2 linked regions of the Pseudorhizobium banfieldiae genome follow. The protein of the gene in region 2 interacts with the protein of the main gene of each other region in a pairwise test. Links are inferred from orthologs where the notes say so. Each region holds a gene or a part of one and is shown on either strand. Other genes may lie near its edges.

Region 1 (2,818 bases), 400 kb from region 2 along the record:
TTCGAGCCGTGGGAAGGCAGTTTCTATCCCGAGAAGCTGCCGAAGAAGCGGCAGCTTGAATATGCGGCCGGCAAGCTGAAGGTCATCGAGGTCAACGGCACCTATTACGGATCGCAGAAGCCAGAGACTTTTGCGAAATGGGCCTCCGAAGTGCCGGAAGGCTTCATCTTCACGCTCAAGGCCAGCCGCTTCACGACTAACCGCAAGGTCTTGGCGGAGGCCGGCGAATCGATCGACAGGTTCTTCGCCCAGGGGCTGACCGAACTCGGCCCGCATCTCGGACCGATTCTTTGGCAGTTCGCGCCCACCAAGAAGTTCGAGCCCGAGGATTTCGAAGCATTCCTGAAGCTTCTGCCAGACAATGTAGACGGACTGCGTCTGCGGCATGTCGTGGAAGTACGCCATGACAGTTTCAAGGTGCCGGAATTCGTGCAACTCCTCGCCCGGCACAATGTCGCGCCCGTCTGCGCCGATCATCATGAATACCCGATGATCGCTGACGTAACCGCTGATTTCGTCTACGCGCGGCTGCAGACGGGATCCGACGACATCCCGAATTGCTATGCGGAAGCCGATCTGAAGGCGTGGGCGGATCGTCTGGAGACATGGGCGTCGGGTGGTGTGCCGGGCGACCTGCCGTTCGTCGACGGGGCTCGCAAGCCGAGGCAGGAACCACGTGACGTCTTTGCCTTCTTCATCCACGAGGGCAAGGTGAATGCCCCGCAGGGGGCGATGGCCCTCCAGGGTTTGGTCGACGGCTGATCAGTCAACATCGAGCGGCCGAATGGCGTGGACCAGCGCTTCCGCCGTCATGCCCTCCCCTGCGCGAAGAGCGGCTTCCCCGTGGAGATAGACGCCCGCGGCAGCGGCCTCGAATGCCGGCATGCCGTTCGCCAGCAGCGCGCCGATCATTCCAGCGAGTACATCGCCCGAGCCGGCCGTCGCGAGCCAAGGCGGAGCGTTCTCGTTGACGGCGGCCCGGCCGTCGGGCGCAGCAATGACGGTATCGGCGCCCTTGTAGACGACGACGGCACTCGACCGTCGTGCGGCAGCCACGGCCTTGTCGACCTTGCTCAGGTCCCAGGCCTCGCTGATATCCGGGAAAAGACGGGCGAACTCCCCCTCGTGAGGCGTCAGGACAAGGCGGGTTTCGCCGCGGTAGGCATCGAAGAGCGGGTCCGGACAGTCCCGGAAGGATGTTATCCCGTCAGCGTCCAGCACGAGCGGGTGGCCATCGAGCGCCAGGACGAAATCCCTCGCCTTTGCACCAACGCCAAATCCCGGCCCCAGGACGAAGGCAGAGAGTTTCCCGCTTGCCAGCCACTCCCTGATCGCCGATGCATTCTCCACTTCGCGCAGCATGACAGCAGTCAAATGTCCGGCATTCACCCCCATTGCATCGGGAGGCGAAGCGACCGTGACGAGTCCGGCGCCGCTGGCTAGCCCGGCCTCCGCCGACAGGCGCGCGGCGCCCGTGTGCGAGGCGCCACCGGAGAAGACGGCGAGATGTCCCCGCCGGTATTTGTGCGATCCTGAATCAGGTTTCGACAGCAGGTGGCGCCACAGCGACGGCTGGTTCACCCGCAGCGCGCCCCCGGCACTTCGAACTATGCGCCACGGGATGCCGATGTCGACGACCTCGACGTCACCGCAGAGTAACCTGCCGGGCATCAGCAGGTGGCCCGGCTTGCGCGCCATGAAGGTCACCGTATGGGTCGCGTTAAATGCGGCGCCGAGCGGCACGCCCCTGCGGCCGCAGAGGCCCGACGGGAGGTCGACGGCGATGACGGGAAGGCCGAACGCTTCCACGGCTGCGATCACCGCCCGAAGGTCGGTTGGAACGTCACGCGCCAAGCCCGCACCGAAGACCGCGTCGATGATTGTGTCACCCTCCTGCAAGCTCAGATCCGACAGCGGCAAGGCCGGGAGCGGGCAAGCCCGCCTGGCAATTCCCGCGTCCCCGGCAGGCTCGAAGGCGACATCCAGCACGAAGATCTGCACCCCGGCGCCGGCCTCGGCAAGCGCACGGGCGGCAACATAGCCGTCTCCGCCATTGTTGCCCGGCCCACAAAGCACGACGAAGCGGCACGTCTGCGGATAAAGCCGCAGCGCCGCCGCCGCAACCGCCCACCCTGCTTTCTCCATCAGTCCGTAGGAGTCGATACCTGAGGCAGCCGCGGCAGCGTCCGCATCGGCCATTTCCTCCGGGGTGAGCAGTGTGGCATGGTCCTCGATCATCCCGTCAATTGAGACGAAAGTCCGCCTGCACGCAAGATCACGCACCGACCGCGGCGAGACGCCCAAAAGATACGCAAATGCCTAAGACGTGATCGTCTAAGTGCACCCCGAGGGAGCGCGAAGGCAACGCGGCGGCGTTGAAAGCGTCATCCGCCTAAAATGAAGGCTAGCGGGAGCCGTCAATAGAAACCCCTGAGACGTGCGGCTTACCCGCTTTTGGCTTCCGCCATCGAATTTTTTGCCCCAGCGTCTTTGCAGACTGGCATGATACCTGCATTAGTAGGGACGCCGGTAACGGCCACGTCAGGGAGAGATAGTTTCTCATGAAAAAGATCGAAGCCATCATCAAGCCGTTCAAGCTGGACGAAGTGAAGGAAGCCCTTCAGGAGGTCGGCCTGCAGGGCATAACTGTGACGGAGGCGAAGGGCTTCGGGCGGCAGAAGGGCCATACGGAGCTCTATCGCGGCGCTGAATACGTGGTGGATTTTCTGCCCAAGGTGAAGGTCGAAGTCGTCCTCGCGGACGAGAGCGTCGACGCAGTCATCGAAGCCATTCGCAATGCGGCCCAGACCGGCCGCAT
Region 2 (6,210 bases):
ACCCCTTCTGGCTGATCGGAGAGTACGACCCGGACGACGATGGCAAGGGGCCCAGCATCAAGATCAACTGGTACATCCCCGTCATCAGCGTGGCTGCACCGCTAACAGGGAGCGCACAATGAAAAGCCTACTCGACTTCCGCAAGACGGGGCCGACCACCTACGGCAACCCCATCACGCTCGACGAGCTTTGGGATAGGGCGGCGGCACTCGGCAGGGTGACCGTCGATCACAGTCTCTCCCAAGGCCAGTACGTCCAGATCCGGTTCGAGCGAAAGTCCGGGACGATGGTTCAGGCTCGAGGCCATCACACCGAGATCCGCGAGGCGTTCCGCCTTGCGATCCAGGAGGCTGTCGACCTGGGGGCGGCCCCATGACTCAGCCCCTCCCCTACATCTTCCGCTGGAACAGGCAGGGGAGGAAGGGCCAGCCCTGCGAAGTGCTGATCCGCACCAACGTCATGAACACCCGGCTGGTGAGGTTCGCTGACGGATACACCATGGTCACCAGCGGTAACGCTCTAAAGAAAAACCCGGAGGCACAACCGACATGACGCAAACCGCATGGGGCGAGCCAACGTGGACGGAGCCGGAGCCTGTCCACCTCTACGGTGGTGAGGACTCCGACATATTCCCTGGGTACCGCTCGCGCTACGTGGTCGGCAAGGCTGCCATGGGCTGCGTGTGCTGGTACCAGCCAGAGGGACCATACTACGCACTGACGCAGCTGCGGCGCCTTGGCTGCGTCGGCGACATCGACACGGCGAAGAGCCTGGTCGAGGAGTTTTCCGTCCTCGAAGTCTTGAAGTGCCCGACCCTCGGCAACGCCTAACGCCTACCCCCTCCAAGTATGGAACCAGAGAGATGAACCAGCAGATCACCCCCGAACGGATAGAGCGAGCCCTGGACAGGGTTGCCGAGATCATCGTGGACCTGAAGGACGGGCAGAAGTGCCTGCCGATCTACGAAAGACTCGAGGCCGAGCTGAAGGCCATGCGCGCGGCCGAGAACACCATGGCCTCAGTCATGCAGCGCGTCAGAGGATCGAAGGGTCGCAAGGCAGGGCGACCGCTGCCATCGCCTCGAGCTTGAGCGCGAGCGAACCGCCCTCGCCGTATTCGGGCCTGTCGATCGCATGGCCCATGAGGATCCTCCTCACCTCGTCGTCGACCTTCACGTTCTTCATGCGGTCCTCGAACGAATGGCGGAAGGAATAGACGGTCGTCTTGACCGATTGCCTCAGGTGGTTCTCCACCATGTACTTGTTGATGGCAGCGGAGAAGTTGCCCTCCTTGTCCCGGTACCGCGGGAAGCCCTTCGGAAATCTCCTCAGCGCCTCGAGCGCGATGCCGGTCACCGGCACCACACGGATCGACGTTTCGGTTTTCACCTCGCGCGGATCCTCGGGGTCGTCGTCAGGTTCAATCTTGATGTAGGGGATGTTGCTCTGGAGTTGGATGCGGTCTGCGGTCAGGTTGCAGATCTCGCTGGGTCGGGCGCCGACATTCATCATGATGAGCAGAATCGCTCGCGCCTCGTCATTCAGGCCGGCCAGAGCGCCGGGCTTCAGGATCTTGTCCGTGATCCATTCGGTCGTGAAGGGATGCCGCTTGCGCCGGCGCTTCGCCTTGTCCTTGAACCGCAGCCCCTCGAACGGGTTGACGCGGTCCTCCTGCTTCATGTGGGAATAATACTCCCGGTACAGCACGCGCATATCCCCCAGGCGGCGGTTGCCGATGTCGGGCGTGTGCGTGGGCCTGCCTTCCTTCGGCGCGATCCGCTCGAGCCAATGGTTGTAGTAGCGGCGGGCATCGTCGCGGGTGATCTCGTCCATCGCCATGTCACCCATGACGGAGATGAAGTGATCCTTCGACCCCTTCTTCACCGACAGCCACTTCGCCCTCTGGCCTGCGCTCTTGCCGGAGATCTGGTGCGGCGTGATCTCTTCCTCGTAGACCTTGAAGGCATCCGACACCGTAGCGGCCGGAGCTGACACCGTACCCATGACGGCCTCGACGACAGGCTTCGGCGTCGACGGGGAGAGGATGGCCTCCACCCTTTCGAGCAGCGCCACGAGGGGAGCATTCGCGAGATCCGCGGACGGCTGATAGGAGAAGCCCATCGCCTTCGCTCGCTTGATGGCGGTCAGGTACCGGTTCTTTGCCGCCTCCTGATCCTCGCCGCAGAGCATAGATGCCCAACGGTCATCGTCCGCCTTTTCGTACAGGTCGCGAATCGTCCGGGCCCGGGCGAGGTCCGTCGTCTTGAGCGAGATCTTGACGGTGTGGCCGCGCTCGTCGATGTCGGCAAGCTCCGTCGGCACCCGCCGGCGATAGTAGTAATTGCCGCCGACGCACAGCAGATACCGATCGAGATCGTGCTTCGACTTCCGGTGACGTCCCATCCCCAGCCGCGCCTTTGTGTCCTAATAAATGTCCACGTTAGTGTGCTGAAAATTTCGTTTTGATCAAGCTGCTTCAGATCGCTTCAGCCGAAAGCCTTGATTTGCAGGGAATCTGGCGGTCGATAAATGCGGCGAGCTGGAGCGGGTAGCGGGAATCGAACCCGCGTATTCAGCTTGGAAGGCTGCTGCTCTACCATTGAGCTATACCCGCGGGGTGGCCGATCCGGTGACGAATGGTGGAGGGAGTTGGATTTGAACCAACGTAGGCTGAGCCAACGGATTTACAGTCCGTCCCCTTTAACCACTCGGGCATCCCTCCATTAATCCGTCGGGATCGTAACCAAGCTCGCTAGATCGATGCGCCGGGCTTCGATCTGCGCCGCGTATATGACGGCCCGCTCGCCGTCTGTCAACACGCGTCAGACCTCAATTCCGTGAAAAAAATCCCGCCTCCTTCGAGGCTTATCGCGGGTGTCACGACTATGCTGCGGAAGCTGCCAAGGCTATAAGGCCGCATGAGCAAGAATGATAAAGACGACAAGTCCGGCCGCGACAGCCACTATGCCACGCTTCGACGGGCGGTAAGGGATGCGAAGCGGGAACGCGGCGAAATCCCGACCCCAGACCCGCGCAAGAACCGCCGCAAGGACGTCGCCTGGGCGCCTCCCCAGCTTCAGCCCGACCAGGTCTTTCTCTACGGTCTGCACACGGTGCGCGCAGCGCTCGCCAACCCGCAACGGCAACTCATCAGGCTTTCGGTCACGCAAAACGCGCTGGCGCGCCTCGACATGGGAGATACTGAGGCCCTCCCCTGCCCGGCCGATCTCGTCCAGCCTCAGGACCTCGACAGGGTGCTGGGCCCGGATGCCATCCATCAGGGGGTGATGCTGGAGACGCGGCCGCTACCCGTCCGGCGGCTTGAAGCCTTGAAGGACAGCCCTCTCCTGCTGGTGCTCGACCAGGTTACGGATCCGCATAATGTCGGGGCCATCATGCGCTCTGCCGTCGCCTTCGGGGCCGGCGCACTTGTCACCACTCAGAGACATAGCCCGGTGGAATCCGGCGTCCTTGCAAAATCGGCCTCAGGTGCACTGGAACTCATTCCCCATATCCAGGTCACCAATCTTGCCGATGCACTGAACGAACTTCACGCGCTCGGCTTCCAGACCGTCGGCCTCGATTCGGAAGGCCCGCAGCCGCTGGAGGAAACCCTTGCCGGAGACAAGATCGCCCTGGTCCTGGGGTCCGAGGGCAAGGGCTTGCGCCACAAGACGCGCGAAACCGTCACTGCGCTTGCGCGCCTCGACATGCCGGGGGAGATCAAGTCGCTCAACGTGTCGAACGCCGCAGCGGTCGCCCTTTACGCTACGCGGATGTATCTTGCCCGTAGTAGATCGTGAACCCCGCGAACCTGCTGTGACTGCTGGTCGCAAATGGGCCTGTACCTTGTGACAAGGAAGAGCCAGGAATTGCGCGAGAGCCGGCAGCACCATGACGAAGCTCATTGATCTCTTCACATCCGCTGCGCTCGATGCCGGCCGCGCGATCATCGAGGTTTACCGGGCGGGCCCCACAACCAGCTACAAGGCCGATTGCTCCCCGGTGACGGAAGCGGACGAGCAGGCCGAGCGCATCATTCTCGAGGTGCTTCGTCAGGCTGTTCCCGACATCCCGGTCATTGCCGAGGAGGCGGTTGCCGCGGGACGCATACCGGCCATTGGCGCCGGCCCCTTCATCCTGGTCGATCCGCTTGACGGCACGAAGGAGTTCATTGCGGGCCGCGAGGAGTTTACAGTCAACATTGCCCTCATCAGGTCCGGTGTGCCGGTCGCGGGCGTCGTCTACGCCCCCGCGCTCGGCATCGCCTATACGGGCGATGGTGATGAGGCGTGTCGACTGGCGATCGGGGCAGACTTCGGTGTCGACGCGAGGAAGTCGATCCATGTTCGTGAGGCCGCTCCTTCGATGGTCGCGGTTGCCAGCCGTTCCCATAGCACGCCGGAGACGGAGGCGTTCCTGAAGGCCAACAATATTGCGGAGACCTGCGCGATCGGATCGTCGCTGAAATTCTGCCTTGTCGCCGAAGGGCAAGCGGACATCTACCCGCGGCTCAGCCGTACTATGGAGTGGGATACGGCGGCCGGCGATGCCGTGCTCCGCGCGGCCGGTGGCGCGACCACGACGCTGGACGGAAAGCCCCTCGTCTACGGGAAGACGCAGCAGACGGACAGTATCGACTTCGCCAATCCCTATTTCATCGCCCGGGGTGACTTGCAGAAGGGCAAGCTTGTCACCTGATCCGTCTTACCAACAGCAATTAACGGCGAGCGCAGCCGCGCCTCACTCCGTCTGCCCGCCGCCGAACCTGCTGATCAGAACATCGCGCATCCTGTCCATGGATGGCTCCGGCGCCTGCGGCGAGGGTGTCATGCCGATAGAGAAACCGTCGGCCTTGAAACTGTCGACGAGGGCACGGTCACGGCTGACGATGTGGATCGGTACGGATCGCGATGCATCCGGGCCGGTGATCAGCGCGGCGGGCTGATGGTCGCCCAGGATCACGAACACGGCGTCCCGGCCGAAATGGCTGATATAGGATCCCAGAGTTTCCAGCGCGTAGTCAATCGTCGCGATATAATGCCGACGAACCCGATCCTGATCGGCCCACACGACCGCCGGTGGATCGCCACTCTCCGCCTGGCCGTCGAAGGTCGACCCATCGCCGACTGAACTCCAGTCGACAAGCCGGGGGATCGGCGTCCATGGAGCATGGCTCGATATGAGCGCGATCTCCGCCATCACAGGCACGCCCGCGTCCCTTGCCGGCGAGCGGGCGAGGCTTTCGAAGGCAGACAGGGTGTACTGGTCCGGCATTGTCACCCAGTTGAACGGCTTGCCGCGGTAGCCCAGGTCCTTTGCCGCCAGGATCTCGTCGTAGCCGTAATAGGCAGCCTCCGGCCAATCCATGGTGATAGCAGGCATGATGGCCACCGTTCGCCACCCGGCATCGCGGAACATCCGGTTGAGGCTCGGCCGGTCACTGGTCATCAGCCGGTCATAGCGCGCCTGGCTATCGGTCCAGAGACCCGAGAGAAGGGTGCCATGAGCGAGCCAGCTGAGACCCGCCACGGTCGGTGACCGCGTCCAGCCGCTCGCAGATGCGAAGCCGGCCTCGGAAAGCTGCAGCTCGACGCCCTCGAGCCTTGGGCCGATCATCGGGCTGTAGCGCGGATCCTCGATCGCGCTTCGCCCGTAGGATTCGACGAAGACAAGGATCAGGTCCCGCCCTTTGATGCGCTCGAAGGACGGCGCTCCGGCGGGATATCCCGCCTCCTCATGCAACTCCGCCTCAAATGCACGGATGTCGGCAACCGATCGAGCCACCAGAGCCAGCCGCTCTCCGAGATAGTCCGACACGCGCAGCTGAGCCACAGGATCAGAGCCGGCGCGGACATTCGCCGTCTGCAGCACGACGCCGGCGACCAGCAGTAGCGCGAATACCGCAACCGCTGTCCTTCGGACTTGGTCGGACAGGTTCGTGATCCGGATGCACGCCCAGGAGAAGGCCAGCACCAAGGCAGCCAGGGAAGCGACGGCCCCGCCGATCGAGACGGCCGCAGTCAACGCGCCGAGGGAGCCGGACAGCAGGTTCCATCCGTCAAAGATCATCTTCAGGTCGAGATAGGGATTGAAGCGGCGCTGGAATGCCGAGAGGACAGCAAGATCGCCGATCTTGAGAAACAGAAGGCAGAAGACCACGGTCGTCGAGAGAACCGCCACCCCAATGGCCATCCTCCTCGGCAGCAAC

The links. Proteins that work in one complex are often made in the same cells at the same time.
Region 1: the proteins of NT26_RS06480 (region 2) and NT26_RS08655 interact in binary tests that used the Escherichia coli proteins (3 or more experiments, as listed by UniProt). The link is inferred for Pseudorhizobium banfieldiae from one-to-one orthologs.

The regions. Positions count from the first base shown.
Region 1 is NZ_FO082820.1:1,742,885-1,745,702, forward strand. It holds NT26_RS08655 (bifunctional ADP-dependent NAD(P)H-hydrate dehydratase/NAD(P)H-hydrate epimerase), read right to left. Parts: upstream 2,239-2,818; coding sequence 763-2,238; downstream 1-762. Other genes in the region: NT26_RS08650 (DUF72 domain-containing protein), read left to right, coding at 1-762; NT26_RS08660 (P-II family nitrogen regulator), read left to right, coding at 2,562-2,818. UniProt on the Escherichia coli protein: Bifunctional enzyme that catalyzes the epimerization of the S- and R-forms of NAD(P)HX and the dehydration of the S-form of NAD(P)HX at the expense of ADP, which is converted to AMP.
Region 2 is NZ_FO082820.1:1,342,181-1,348,390, reverse strand. Bases 2,103-4,859 are described here. They hold NT26_RS06480 (TrmH family RNA methyltransferase), read left to right. Parts: upstream 2,103-2,917; coding sequence 2,918-3,802; downstream 3,803-4,859. Other genes in these bases: NT26_RS06470 (LTA synthase family protein), read right to left, coding at 4,743-4,859; cysQ (3'(2'),5'-bisphosphate nucleotidase CysQ), read left to right, coding at 3,894-4,700; NT26_RS06495 (DUF6538 domain-containing protein), read right to left, coding at 2,103-2,402. Outside these bases: NT26_RS06515 (hypothetical protein), read left to right, coding at 1-122; NT26_RS06510 (hypothetical protein), read left to right, coding at 119-376; NT26_RS06505 (hypothetical protein), read left to right, coding at 373-552; NT26_RS06500 (hypothetical protein), read left to right, coding at 549-830; NT26_RS22680 (hypothetical protein), read left to right, coding at 863-1,090; more of NT26_RS06495, read right to left, coding at 1,035-2,102; more of NT26_RS06470, read right to left, coding at 4,860-6,210. UniProt on the Escherichia coli protein: Specifically methylates the ribose of guanosine 2251 in 23S rRNA.